DNA from 4 places in the Roseibium porphyridii genome. Region 1 is predicted to be linked to each of the others. Evidence: predicted binding sites of a transcription regulator. Region 1 holds the regulator's gene; each other region holds the start of a gene.

What was found. Region 1 encodes LexA, which represses DNA repair genes until DNA is damaged. Its sites were predicted from a motif close to TGTTCNNNNTGTGTTCNG; they were not measured.
Region 2: the regulator LexA is predicted to act here: its motif matches at 1,513-1,530, upstream of K1718_RS03270 (helicase-related protein).
Region 3: the regulator LexA is predicted to act here: its motif matches at 1,651-1,668, upstream of parE (DNA topoisomerase IV subunit B).
Region 4: the regulator LexA is predicted to act here: its motif matches at 1,435-1,452, upstream of recA (recombinase RecA).

Annotation. Positions count from the first base shown of each region.
Region 1 covers NZ_CP120863.1:3,115,943-3,119,109, forward strand. The annotation lists gene K1718_RS14595 (ComEC/Rec2 family competence protein) at 1-1,581, shown strand, start outside; gene lexA (transcriptional repressor LexA) at 1,606-2,325, opposite strand; gene K1718_RS14605 (PPC domain-containing DNA-binding protein) at 2,482-3,167, opposite strand, start outside.
Region 2 covers NZ_CP120863.1:677,451-680,617, reverse strand. The annotation lists gene pyc (pyruvate carboxylase) at 1-866, opposite strand, end outside; gene K1718_RS03270 (helicase-related protein) at 1,690-3,167, shown strand, end outside.
Region 3 covers NZ_CP120863.1:3,403,651-3,406,817, reverse strand. The annotation lists gene parE (DNA topoisomerase IV subunit B) at 1-1,569, opposite strand, end outside; gene K1718_RS15840 (tetratricopeptide repeat protein) at 2,178-3,017, shown strand; gene K1718_RS15835 (hypothetical protein) at 3,011-3,167, opposite strand, start outside.
Region 4 covers NZ_CP120863.1:2,426,379-2,429,545, reverse strand. The annotation lists gene recA (recombinase RecA) at 248-1,318, opposite strand; gene K1718_RS11325 (PfkB family carbohydrate kinase) at 1,635-2,558, shown strand; gene K1718_RS11320 (pseudouridine-5'-phosphate glycosidase) at 2,665-3,167, shown strand, end outside.

The DNA.
Region 1 (3,167 bases):
GAAACTGCCCTTGTCGTCGCTCTCCTTGTCGGGGATCGAAGCGGTATAACAGAAGCGCAAGAGGAAGCGCTTCGTGCCGCGGGATTGGCTCACATCCTGGCAATATCCGGTCTGCATATGGCTCTTTTCGCAGGTGGTGCATTCGGAGCTGTTTTGTTGTTGCTCTCGCTGTTTCAGCCGCTTGCACTCAGATGGCCCATTCACAAGTGGGCGGCGGCTACAGCGCTTTGCGCTGCAGTTGGCTACTTGCTCATATCTGGTGCTGCCGTAGCCACTCAACGCTCGTTTGTGATGATTGGACTGGTCTTTCTTGGCGTTTTGGTCGGCCGGCGTGGTTTGACGCTTAGAAGCGTTGCCCTTGCCGGGTTTCTGCTTCTGCTTGTTTCACCAGAGCGTTTGTTCTTTCCCGGTTTCCAAATGTCCTTCTCCGCCGTGATTTGTCTTGTCGCCGTCTATGAGCTTTGGCGTAACCGAGCTAAGGGCAGCTGGAAGAAAAAGCCTCATTCTGCACTGTTGCCACGGGTCTTTGGCTCATTGGGAAAGTGGTCATTCGGTTTGCTCGTTACGGCTGTCGTCGCCGGTCTTGCAACTGGGATTGTCGGTGCGCATCATTTTGGCCGGATTGCTCCCTATGGTGTCGTTGGCAACATGCTTGGAATGCCTGTTTTTTCGTTGCTGGTGATGCCAATGGGGGTTCTGGCACTCATCTTGATGCCATTCGGACTGGCCGCGTTGCCCCTCGCCATAATGTCTCTTGGCATTTCCTGGTTGCTGGACATTTCCGAATTTACTGCAGCTTTGGGAGGTGATACCGGGACCATCGGTAACCTCTCTGCGTTGCCTACTTTGTTTTTGATGAGTGCGCTATTTCTGGTTCTTCTGGTGCCCGGACGTTTGCGCTTGCTGTCGGCAGTGCCATGTGTCGTTGCAATGCTCTTAATTTTCCAGTCACGACCCCCTGATGTTCAAATCGCATCCTCCGGTTCGCGAGTTGCAGCTCGCGACGACAACGGTCAGCTGAACTTATCAAGCACCCGTTCTTCTTTTGCGTCAGAGCTCTGGCTTCAGAAGGAAGGAGTATTCAATGCCACGATTAAATCGCGCAAGATGAAATCGTCTCAACGGAGCTGTGATCAGGCTGGATGTGTGATCAAAGCACATGCACCAGTTCTTATGTTCGTAAACGGTCAACGCGCCGAAACGTCTGTTTCAATAGCGTTCCCCAGACAAACGGAAGCTCTGTATCAGGATTGTCAATTCGCCGATTTGATCGTGACCGATCTAATCGTTCCAGATGATTGCCCTGCAGCGATTGTCATTGATGCAGAAACGAGAAGCAGGCGAGGGGCGGTGTCCATCTGGCTGTCAGTGCAGCCAAACGCGGGCGCCGATACTGTGCCAAGAGGACAGAAGCTTATCACTGAAACTGGTCGTCAAAAAAACGACGAGCTCGGCAAATTTGGCGCTCAAACCGTCACCACAGTCATCTCTAAAATACGTTTCGCTATACCAGAGACGCCGAGACCCTGGCACCATCCGGGAGAAATGACGCGCGCAATTCTGACATCAAAAAGCAAGTGAATCCGTTAGGAACGACCTGCTGATCTAGTACTGGCGAAACAAAGCAACAAGACGCCCTTGAACACGAACACGCCCCGGTCCGAAAATGCGTGTTTCATAGGCTGGATTTGCAGCTTCGAGCGCAATGGACGCACCTTTTTTGCGAAGCCGTTTCAGTGTTGCTTCCTCATCGTCCACCAGAGCAACGACTATGTCGCCACTGTCAGCTGAATCTGTCCGACGGATAAGGACCGTGTCCCCATCAAGAATGCCGGCTTCAATCATGGAGTCACCGCGCACTTCCAGCGCGTAGTGTTCTCCCTTGCCGAGGAGTTCCTGTGGGACGGTAATTGAATGACTGTGGGTCTGAATTGCCTCGATCGGAACACCAGCTGCGATCCGACCCATTACCGGGATTTCTGCGCCGGCAGCATCGGGGACAGATGAGGATGGGGGAGACTTGGAAGCTACATCCTTGCCCAATGAGCCCTCGATGACTTCGGGTGAGAAACTTCCACGTGGTCGTGGAGCCCCCAGGCCAGGAGCAATTGAGTCGGGAAGGCGGACGACTTCCATTGCACGCGCCCTGTTTGGCAAGCGACGAATAAAGCCGCGTTCCTCAAGGGCCGTAATGAGCCGATGGATACCAGACTTGGAACGCAGGTCCAGAGCGTCCTTCATTTCATCGAAGGACGGTGGGACGCCAGTTTCCTTCAGTCTTTCATGAATGAACATGAGCAGTTCGTACTGCTTGCGCGTCAACATAACGGTTACCCCTGACCAAGAATCGGGCTGGTACAAATCGAGAACACTCTAGCTGTTCCTATTGTGTTCTGCAAGAGTAAATGTTCTCTTACTGTTCTGTTGCCGTTGACCCTGGCCAAAAGAGAGCAGGAGCAGCTTGCATCTTGGGGATTGGGCTCAGTCCGCGGAAATTAGCAGCAATTCACATGTTACGAGGGTCGGGCATTTACCGGGTTGCAAGGCACCTTGATGGAGATTTCCGTTGAGGTCGACGGCGCGTATCTGAACCTGTTGGCCGTCATGGAGTTGGCGCCCACTTCCTGAGCGCAACAGGATTTCAGAGATGAGGCCTTTCATGGGTGGCGACGATCTGAATTCTGCACCTGCGAGACTGCCCAGACCAACAACCTTGAAGGTGTTGGCCTCAATCTTCGATGCGAGGCCGCAAATACTGTCGTGAAGATCCTCAAAAGGTGCCAAGGTCGTGATCAGAGCGTTGGTTGGTGGGGCGTGCGTGTCGGTGCTCTGAGATGGCTTTACCCGGAACAGCGTAAACTCTGTTTCAGGATCGTATTCGGCCTCGAACCCAGCTCCAATTAAGCCAAAGCCGGTCAGGTCCGAATTTCCCGCAAGCGATACGCTTTGCGGGAGCAGGTGTCCGAGATGAGCGTTTCCATTTTCCTGCCAATAGGCGTGAATGTGCGCAAACCATTGGCCGTCCCTGCGACCAAGAATAGCAACGGCTTCGACAAGTGTTGCCCCTTCTGAAACTCGGGTGTCGCTATACCAGGCGGCGTGCCGATCATCGAACGCGCAATCAGGCATGACGTAGTCAAATGCGTTTAGCGCCAAGCCGCTGAGGT
Region 2 (3,167 bases), 2.4 Mb from region 1:
ATGAAGTAGATGGCACCCGTATCGGCATCCATAAGGAATTCGACCGTACCCGCACCGCGATAGTTGACCGCCCGGCCGATCTTCAGACCGTATTCGCAAAGTTCCTGCCGTTTCGCCTCGTCGAGATATGGAGCCGGTGCCCGCTCGACGACTTTCTGATGCCTGCGCTGAATGGAACAGTCGCGCTCAAACAGATGCACAACGGTTTCGCCATCGCCGAGGATCTGAACCTCCACGTGCCGGGCGCGCTGAACCAGCTTTTCAAGATAGATCTCGTCCTTGCCGAAAGCAGCCTTCGCTTCGCGCTTTGCGGCCAGAACTTCCTTTTCCAGTGTGGCTTCGTCAGGGATCACCCTCATCCCGCGGCCACCACCGCCCCAGGAGGCTTTCAACATGACCGGATAGCCGATGTCTTGTGCCTGCCGCCGGATTTCATCAATTTCATCTGGCAGCGGATCGGTTGCTGGCATGACGGGGACACCAGCTTCAATTGCAAGGTTCCGCGCAGCGACCTTGTTGCCCAATCGGCGCATAGTGTCGGATTTGGGGCCTATGAAGGTAATTCCGGCGGCTTCACAGGCGTCAACGAATTCAGGGCTCTCGGAAAGAAGACCATATCCGGGATGAATCGCATCGGCCCCGGAATGTTTGGCAACACGTATGATCTCGTCGATGGACAGGTAAGCCTCGATGGGGCCAAGCCCCTTTCCGACCTGGTAGGCTTCGTCAGCCTTGAATCGGTGCAGCGCCAACTTGTCCTGTTCCGCATAGATCGCGACGGTTTTCAGACCAAGCTCATTGGCCGCCCGAAACACCCGGATTGCAATCTCGGATCTGTTCGCAACGAGAATTTTTGCAATTGCCAAACGCCCTCTCCCCTAACTTTGAGACAAAATTCAGCCACTTTCGGCAAGATTTCTACTTTGGTAGGAGGCGCTTGAAAAGGGGCAGAAGGTATGTCCTTTTTTTAAGCCGGAGAATTTTTTTGCGCCTGCACCGCTAACCTATAGAAAATGAACACTAATCCGGCCTAAGTCTTCGACGGATTACCGCTTTCGAAAAATTTGCAGTGCAGCAAAACGGCAGCATTTTTCCTGCAATTGCAAAAATTTTGAGCGAACTTTTCGACTCTGAACCAAATTGAGACACTGTTCTGAACACCTTGTTGACTGCCTTTCGTTGGCACTCTGGAAACCGGTTCAAAGATCCGCACTGCCAGATGCCGACCCACCAAATCTGGTACGAACAAACCCGAAACTTGTCTGAATCAGCGATTCGTCCAGGCTTCGTTCACCCTGTGTCCAAAGGTAAACGGACAAGCCTCTAAGGTTATTCCCGCGATTTTCAGAATTTTAACACTTGACAATGACTCGACCCAAACTGCGCTCATCTGTAGATTTTGACTCAAGCTATTGGCCAGATTCAGGATTTTGTGCCCAAGACGACACTGCAGGCTACATGTCGTAGGGAACAAATCCTGAATCAGAAAGAGTCCGCGATTCGGTTTCGGTTTGTTCCAGAGTCGTTCTCCACAATTATTTTTCGATTGAAAAAAGAGGCGTTTTTGACCATTTGGATAGGGACACAACGCGCGACGGCGTGCTAGATACGCTCCACCATATCTAGGGCCCGTTCCAATGGCGTTCTTTCAGAGCGCCTTGCAAAAGAAAGCCAACCAAAACCACTTTCATGCCACGTCCCCAAACACTGCCGCTGCCGCCGCAAGCCCGGTCCCGTACTGTCACGGCCGTGCTCGGACCGACAAACACCGGCAAGACTCACCTCGCGATCGAACGCATGCTGGCGCAGTCTTCAGGCCTGATCGGCCTGCCCTTGCGCCTGCTTGCGCGGGAAGTCTACGGACGGGTGGCAGACCGGGCGGGCAAAGAAGCCGTCGCTTTGGTCACTGGTGAAGAAAAGATCATTCCGGACAATCCGCGGTTCTGGGTCTCGACAGTCGAGGCAATGCCGCTGGACCTCAAAACCGAGTTCGTCGCGATTGACGAAGTTCAGCTCGCTGGAAATCTGGATCGTGGGCACGTTTTTACCGACCGCATCCTGAATTTGCGGGGCATGTCGGAAACCCTGTTGCTTGGCTCGGCGACAGCGCGGCCGCTGCTGGAAAGGCTTCTGCCCGGCCTGAATGTCGTGACCCGGCCTCGCATGTCCATTCTGGGATATGCGGGTTCAAAAAAGGTGTCCCGTCTGCCCGCTCGCTCGGCGATCGTCGCGTTTTCCTCCGATGAGGTCTATTCGATTGCCGAACTCATCCGCCGGCAACGTGGCGGCGCCGCTGTCGTCCTTGGCTCACTGAGCCCGAGAACCCGGAATGCGCAGGTCGACCTGTTCCAGAATGGTGATGTCGACCACCTCGTCGCCACGGATGCCATTGGCATGGGCCTCAACCTCGACGTCCACCACATCGCCTTTGCAGGCAACAGAAAATATGACGGCTATCAGTATCGGCAGTTGACTGCATCCGAGATGGGTCAGATTGCCGGACGCGCCGGAAGACACACCAAAGACGGCACGTTCGGTGTCACCGGGCGGGTCGACCCGTTACATGACGAACTCGTCGAACAAATTGAAAGTCATCAGTTTGACAGCCTGAAAGTGCTGCAATGGCGCAACAGTTCTCTGGATTTTTCTTCCAGCGGCTCGCTTCGAAAAAGCCTGGATGCAGTGCCGAAAGAAGAGGGTCTCGCTAGGGCACCCACAGGCGATGACATCACAGCTCTTGAACATTTATTGCGCGACGCCGCAATATCTGACATGGCAAAAGGCGAAAAAGCGGTCGAATTGTTATGGGATGTGTGTCAGGTCCCGGATTATCGCAAGATTGCACCCGCGAACCATGCCGACCTGCTGAACACCATTTACAGCCATTTGATGCGTCATGATGTCATTGCTGACGATTGGTTCACGCGTCAATTGGCCTTCGCAGACCGCACAGATGGTGATATCGACACACTCGCAAACCGGATTGCTCACATCCGGACCTGGACATATGTCGCGAACCGCCCTGATTGGCTGGCCGATCCGGCTCATTGGCAAGGTGTGGCAAGCGGCATAGAAGACAAATTATCTGACGCCCTTCACGAGCGGCTGACACAGCGTTTCGTGGATCGGCGGACAAGTGTATTGATGCGACGTTTGAGAGAGAACGC
Region 3 (3,167 bases), 290 kb from region 1:
GCTGCCGCATCCAAGTGCTTGAATAAGATCCGCCAGTTGCTGATTGGCAACGAGTTTGTCGCGACCAGCGTTGGCGACGTTCAGAATTTTTCCGCGCAGCGGCAATACGGCCTGGTTGGATCTGTTGCGCGCCTGCTTTGCAGAACCACCCGCCGAGTCACCCTCGACAATAAAGAGTTCGGTGCCATCTGCCTGGTTGGCTGAACAGTCGGCAAGTTTGCCAGGAAGCCGGAGTTTTCGGACGGCGGTTTTACGCGCGACGTCTTTCTCCTGCCGGCGACGAAGCCGCTCCTCCGCGCGATCGATAACCCACTCAAGCAGTTTGTTGGCCTGATTGGGCGATGCGGTCAGCCAATGGTCAAACGCATCTCGCACGGCCGCTTCTGCTATTCGAGTTGCCTCATTGGTCGCGAGCTTGTCTTTGGTTTGGCCGACAAACTCAGGTTCGCGGATGAATACGGAGAGCATTCCGCCGGCGGAGGTGAGCACGTCGTCGCCGGTGATGATGGACGCTTTTTTGTTGTTGGTCAGCTCACCGTAGGCTTTTAATCCACGAAGCAGTGCATAGCGGAAGCCCGCCTCGTGCGTTCCGCCTTCCGGTGTCGGTACCGTATTACAATAGGAATTGACGAACCCGTCGCCGGCAAACCAGCTGACAGCCCATTCCACCGAACCATGTTTGCCAGCATTGTCTGTTCGTCCGGCGAAGACCTCATCAACGACCCTGCGTTCTTTGGTCAGCCGTTCGGCGAGAAAGTCCTTCAAACCACCTGGAAAGTGGAAAACAGCTTCTGCAGGCGTTTCATCCTTGTCGGACAAGAGGTTTGGCGCACAGTGCCAGCGGATCTCTACGCCGCCGAACAGATAGGCCTTCGACCGCGCCATCTTGAGCAAGCGCGCCGGTTGGAATTTTGCACCTTTTCCGAAAATCTGGTCGTCGGGTTTGAAGCGTACTTGTGTTCCACGGCGGTTCTGGGTGTCGCCCACCAGTTCCAGAGGACCATCCGCCTTACCACGGCGAAAGGTCTGGCGGTAAAGCTTACGGCTGCGGGCAACTTCAACGACCAGTTCTTCAGACAAGGCGTTGACGACTGAAATACCGACACCATGGAGGCCGCCGGAGGTTTCGTAGACCTTACTGTCGAATTTTCCGCCCGCGTGCAGCGTTGTCATGATGACTTCCAGCGCGGACTTGTCCTTGAATTTCGGATGAGGGTCGACGGGGATGCCACGACCATTGTCCGTAATCGTCAGATAGCCGTCGTCCGCAAGCGTTACATCGATCCATGTTGCGTGCCCGGCGACCGCTTCATCCATGGAATTGTCGATCACCTCAGCGAATAGGTGATGCAGTGCCTTTTCATCGGTCCCGCCGATATACATGCCTGGCCGACGGCGAACCGGTTCCAGACCTTCAAGAACTTCAATGTCAGCTGCAGAATAGTCATCGGAAACGGCGGTAACCGCAGGCATGGAGCGAGGTTTCTGTGGTGCGCGAGATGGCGTTTCCTGCTCCACAGGAGTAGAAACTGCGGCATTGCCGGCAAATAAATCGTCTTTCGCACTCATTCCATATCGCCTGATTGGTTTTAGATCTTCATCGTCCGGGTCTTAGCGGGCTTTACCTACACCGAATCGGTTTCCAGTTTGAAGGACAAACATAGAACGGCAAGGCGATTAGGCCAAAAGCCCCCGTTTTCAACAGCTGCGCATGGCATTTCGCACGCTGGAAACACATCATCAACCAGACTGTGCGCATTATCGTTCCACGTGAGGGATGGGGTGTAAGCTGAAATTGTGCCAATTTCGCAACAGTTGAATAGAGAGTGGCGACGGGAATGCTCGAATGAAGGCATTGCCCATGTTCGGCCATGTTTGCCATTCAACCGTTGCGTTATTATCAGTCCACAAGCCGGTTGTACTTCTTGACGGCAGTGAGGCGGATTGGGACACAAATAATCTGCAAATGGTCTTATTTGGGCGGCAAACGGCCCAACTTAGGCCGAAATGATTGGCCATTTTTGGCCATATCAAAAAACAGGGTCCGGCGAGTACTGCTCGACAGGACACAGTGAAATCAAATGCGCATGGCGCGGATAAAAAACAAGACCGTCCGTCGGAAAAATAAATTCTGTCCGGCGGATAATAGTGTGAATGGGATGCAAAAGAAGAGCTCATTGATTCAACGCCTAGGAAAAACCGGAACTGTGCTCGGTGCGTTGATGATTGCGGGCATGGCAGGTGAGGCGCTGGCGTTTGATGGACAGCCGGCCGCCCCGAGAACCATTGGTCCGCAAGATCTTTCTCCCAGCGAAGCTTTGCGCGCTGGAGCGCGTCAATACTATTCCGGTGACAAAGCTGCAGCGCTCAGCTCTCTGCAATACGCTGCGGAAAACGGTCAGCCTATGGCAGCGTGGAAACTTGGCGAAATGTACTCCAAGGGCGACGGCGTCAAAGAAGACGACCTGAAGGCGTTTGAGTACTACAGCCAGATCGTTCGCGAACATGGTGATGATCGGCCGGACGCGCCTGATGCGCCGTTTGTTTCCAGCGCGTTTGTGGCACTCGGGTCATATTATCTGACCGGAATTGACGGTGCGGTTCCACAAAGTGAAAGCCGTGCACGTCAGATTTTTACTCACGCAGCCTCCTATTTTGGTGACGCGGCCGCTCAGTACGAGCTTGGACGGATGTACCAGAACAACAACAGCCGCATGGCCGTGCGTTGGTACAATCTGGCAGCCCTCAAAGGACATGTTGGAGCTCAGGCACGCCTGGGCGAGACACTCTACGAGATCGGCAACTCCGAAAAGAAGAAGGCGCGCGGGTTGATGTGGATGACAGTCGCGCGCGCGCAGGCCTCTGGTGTCGATGCGAGCTGGATCAACGCGATGCACGAACAATATTTCGCGGTCTCTCCCGAAACCGTGCGCCAGCAAGCGCGTTCGCTAGCTGATGGATGGATCGAACAAAACCGACCGGACATCCTGGCCTCACAGCAGGTTCCGTCTCAATAAACCGGTGTTAAGAGTGCTTCCGGTTCGACAACGGTAGCGACCGCGTCGGCTGCTTGTCCGTTTCCTTCAACTTCGGTGTCATAAGCTTCGAAAGCGGGCAGGGCGTGCTGCTGAAGTTCCATGACGTATTGTTGAGAACCATCTGACAGG
Region 4 (3,167 bases), 690 kb from region 1:
GATTGGGGTACCGGCCGGAACAGCCTTTTAACTTTGACCTACAAACCTGTCCAGCAGTTGCGAGGACGCACGCTCTGAGAACCGGCGGATTTGAACGTCGCGACCGGAAATCTTCTGACCGTGCTGAAGGCAAATGCAACGACGAAACAACAAAACCCCTCCTTGTTCGTCAAGGAGGGGTTCCACATTTTGCTTATCAGACATAGTCCCGACTGCGAAAGGCTTCAGGGAGCAGAGGAAAGGAAACTCAATCCTCGTCTTCTTCTGCACCGCCTTCCGGGTCGATGATTGCTTCTGCGATAAGTCCCGCATTCTGGCGAATTGCCAATTCAATCTCGTCAGCAATCTCCGGATTATCCTTCAGAAACTGTTTGGCATTTTCACGGCCCTGGCCAAGCCGCTGACTGTTATAGGAGAACCAGGCCCCGGACTTTTCGACAATATTGCCTTTAACACCAAGGTCGATCAGTTCACCGGTTTTGGAAACACCTTCACCATAGACGATATCGAACTCAACCTGCCGGAAAGGAGGCGCAAGCTTGTTCTTGACCACCTTGACGCGCGTCTGGTTTCCGACCACCTCGTCCCGATCCTTGATTGCGCCGATGCGACGGATATCAAGACGAACCGAGGAATAGAATTTCAATGCATTACCGCCCGTCGTTGTCTCGGGCGAGCCGAACATGACACCGATCTTCATCCGGATCTGGTTGATGAAGATAACCATGCAGTTCGACTTGGAAATCGATGCTGTCAGCTTGCGAAGCGCCTGGCTCATCAGGCGCGCTTGCATGCCCGGAAGACTGTCACCCATTTCCCCTTCCAGCTCTGCCTTGGGGGTCAGAGCTGCAACGGAGTCGATGACCAGAACATCAATTGCCCCGGAACGGACAAGCGTGTCGCAGATCTCAAGCGCCTGCTCACCAGCGTCTGGCTGGGAGATCAAAAGGTTGTCGATATCGACACCGAGCTTGCGGGCATAAACAGGATCCAGCGCGTGCTCTGCATCAACGAAGGCACAAATGCCGCCGTTCTTCTGGGCCTCGGCAACTGTGTGAAGTGCAAGCGTGGTCTTACCGGACGATTCCGGACCATAGATCTCAACGATACGTCCACGCGGCAGCCCGCCAATACCCAGCGCGATATCCAAACCGAGCGACCCGGTTGAGACAGACTGTATCTCGACAGCTTGCCTCTGACCCATACGCATGATGGAGCCTTTACCAAAGGCTCTTTCGATCTGGCTCAGCGCTGCATCCAGCGCTTTTGTCTTATCCATCTGGCTGCTTTCTACGAGACGAAGTGTACTTTGTGACATGGTTCACGCTCCTTATTCCACGATGGACGTGCCGTTTCAATGAGAGCTTTGTACACTTTTTGTTCTCACTTGACAAGTCGGCGAAACCGATTGGTATTAAAACAGAAATGCATGTTTGTTTCCAATATGTTCTCATGACGGCCTTTAAAACTAACGCTACGTAACTATTTCAGTTCCCGCTGCTGTGAGCCCTTGAGCCTGGAGAATCAATTGATCCTGCGGCCAGGAGTTGCCGCATCAGGTTCGATCTGTTAGCCCGCTTGTCCAGTGTCTCATCACCCGCCATCCCGGCCGATCTCTGGAGAAGTAATCCGGCGTGTCCTCGTCCTCCGAAAGCACTGTTATTGCACTTGGTGCAATTCACTACGATACGATTGCGCACGGAGCTGAAGCGATCCGGCCCGAAACGTCCACCCCGGCCCGCTTTCACGCAAAGCCCGGCGGAGTGGCAACCAATGTCGCCCGTAATCTTGCAAAACTGGGTGTTCAGACCAAGCTTATCGGAACTGTCGGCGACGACGCTCCCGCCCAACTCCTCAAGGCGCAATTGAGTGACGAAGGGATCAAACTCTTCACCGTCGACAGATCGGGATTTTCAACCGGGCAGTATCTGGCACTCCATGATCCGGACGGTTCGCTGAAGGCCGCCTGTGTTGATGACCGTATTCTCTCCGAAGCTCCGGTCGATCTCTTCGCCGACATCGTTGATCGCCTGGCGGCAATTTCAGACGACCGGACAATCTGGTTTCTCGACGCGAATCTGCCCACTCAAATGCTTGTGTCGCTGGCCTCACAAATCCAGACGGGCATGCTGATGGCCAATGCGGTTTCGAATGCCAAGTCCCAGCGACTGACCCCCCTGCTCTCTCGCCTTGATTGTCTGTTCCTCAATCGTGGAGAAGCCGCTGCGTTGACCGGATTGCCAATCTCGACAGATCCGGATGAAACTTCTTCCGCCCTCGTTGAGGCCGGTTTGAAATCCTTCGTCCTGACAGACGGACCTGCCAGCATTACGGTTTCAAACAAGGGTTTGATTACCAGACTTGCACCGGCAAAAACGGATGTCACCGATGTAACTGGCGCAGGCGATGCGCTGACGGCCGCCAGCCTGGCCGCAATTTCCAAGGGACATGCTCTTGAAGAGGCAGTGACGTTTGGCCTGAAGGCAGCCACCTTGACCCTTGCAAGCACTGGCGCGTTGGCTGAATCGCTTTCCTGGGAAACACTGGTAGATTTTTGACCAAATGGACAAACCACCCACTTGGCGCGCAATCGGTGCGGGCCTATAAGAGCGGCGAACAACAAAAAGGGCTCTGCGCCCGCGAAAACAGCAAGAGGCCACTTCCGTGACACGCCCAGACGTTAACACCTCAGTCAAAGACCTGCTTGTCTACAGCGCGGAGGTCCGGGATGCCCTTGCCAGCAACAAACCGATCGTTGCTCTGGAATCCACGATTATCACGCACGGGATGCCCTTTCCCAAAAATGTCGAAACGGCTCGGTTGGTCGAAGCCGACATTCGTGCCGAAGGCGCAGTCCCGGCTACCATCGCACTGATGGACGGCAAGATCATGATCGGCCTGTCCGACAGCGACCTGGATCGCCTGGCGCAAGCCAAAGACGTGATGAAGTGTTCGCGCGCAGATCTCACATTTGCGCTCAGCACCGGCCTCTATGGCGCGACGACCGTTGCTGCGACGATGATGGCAGCGCATGTTGCCGGTCTGAAAGTATTCGCGACCGGCGGTATTGGTGGTGTTCACAAGGGCGCGGAAACAACCTTCGACGTGTCGGCGGATCTCGATGAGCTTGGACGCACACCCGTATGTGTTGTCTCAGCAGGTGCAAA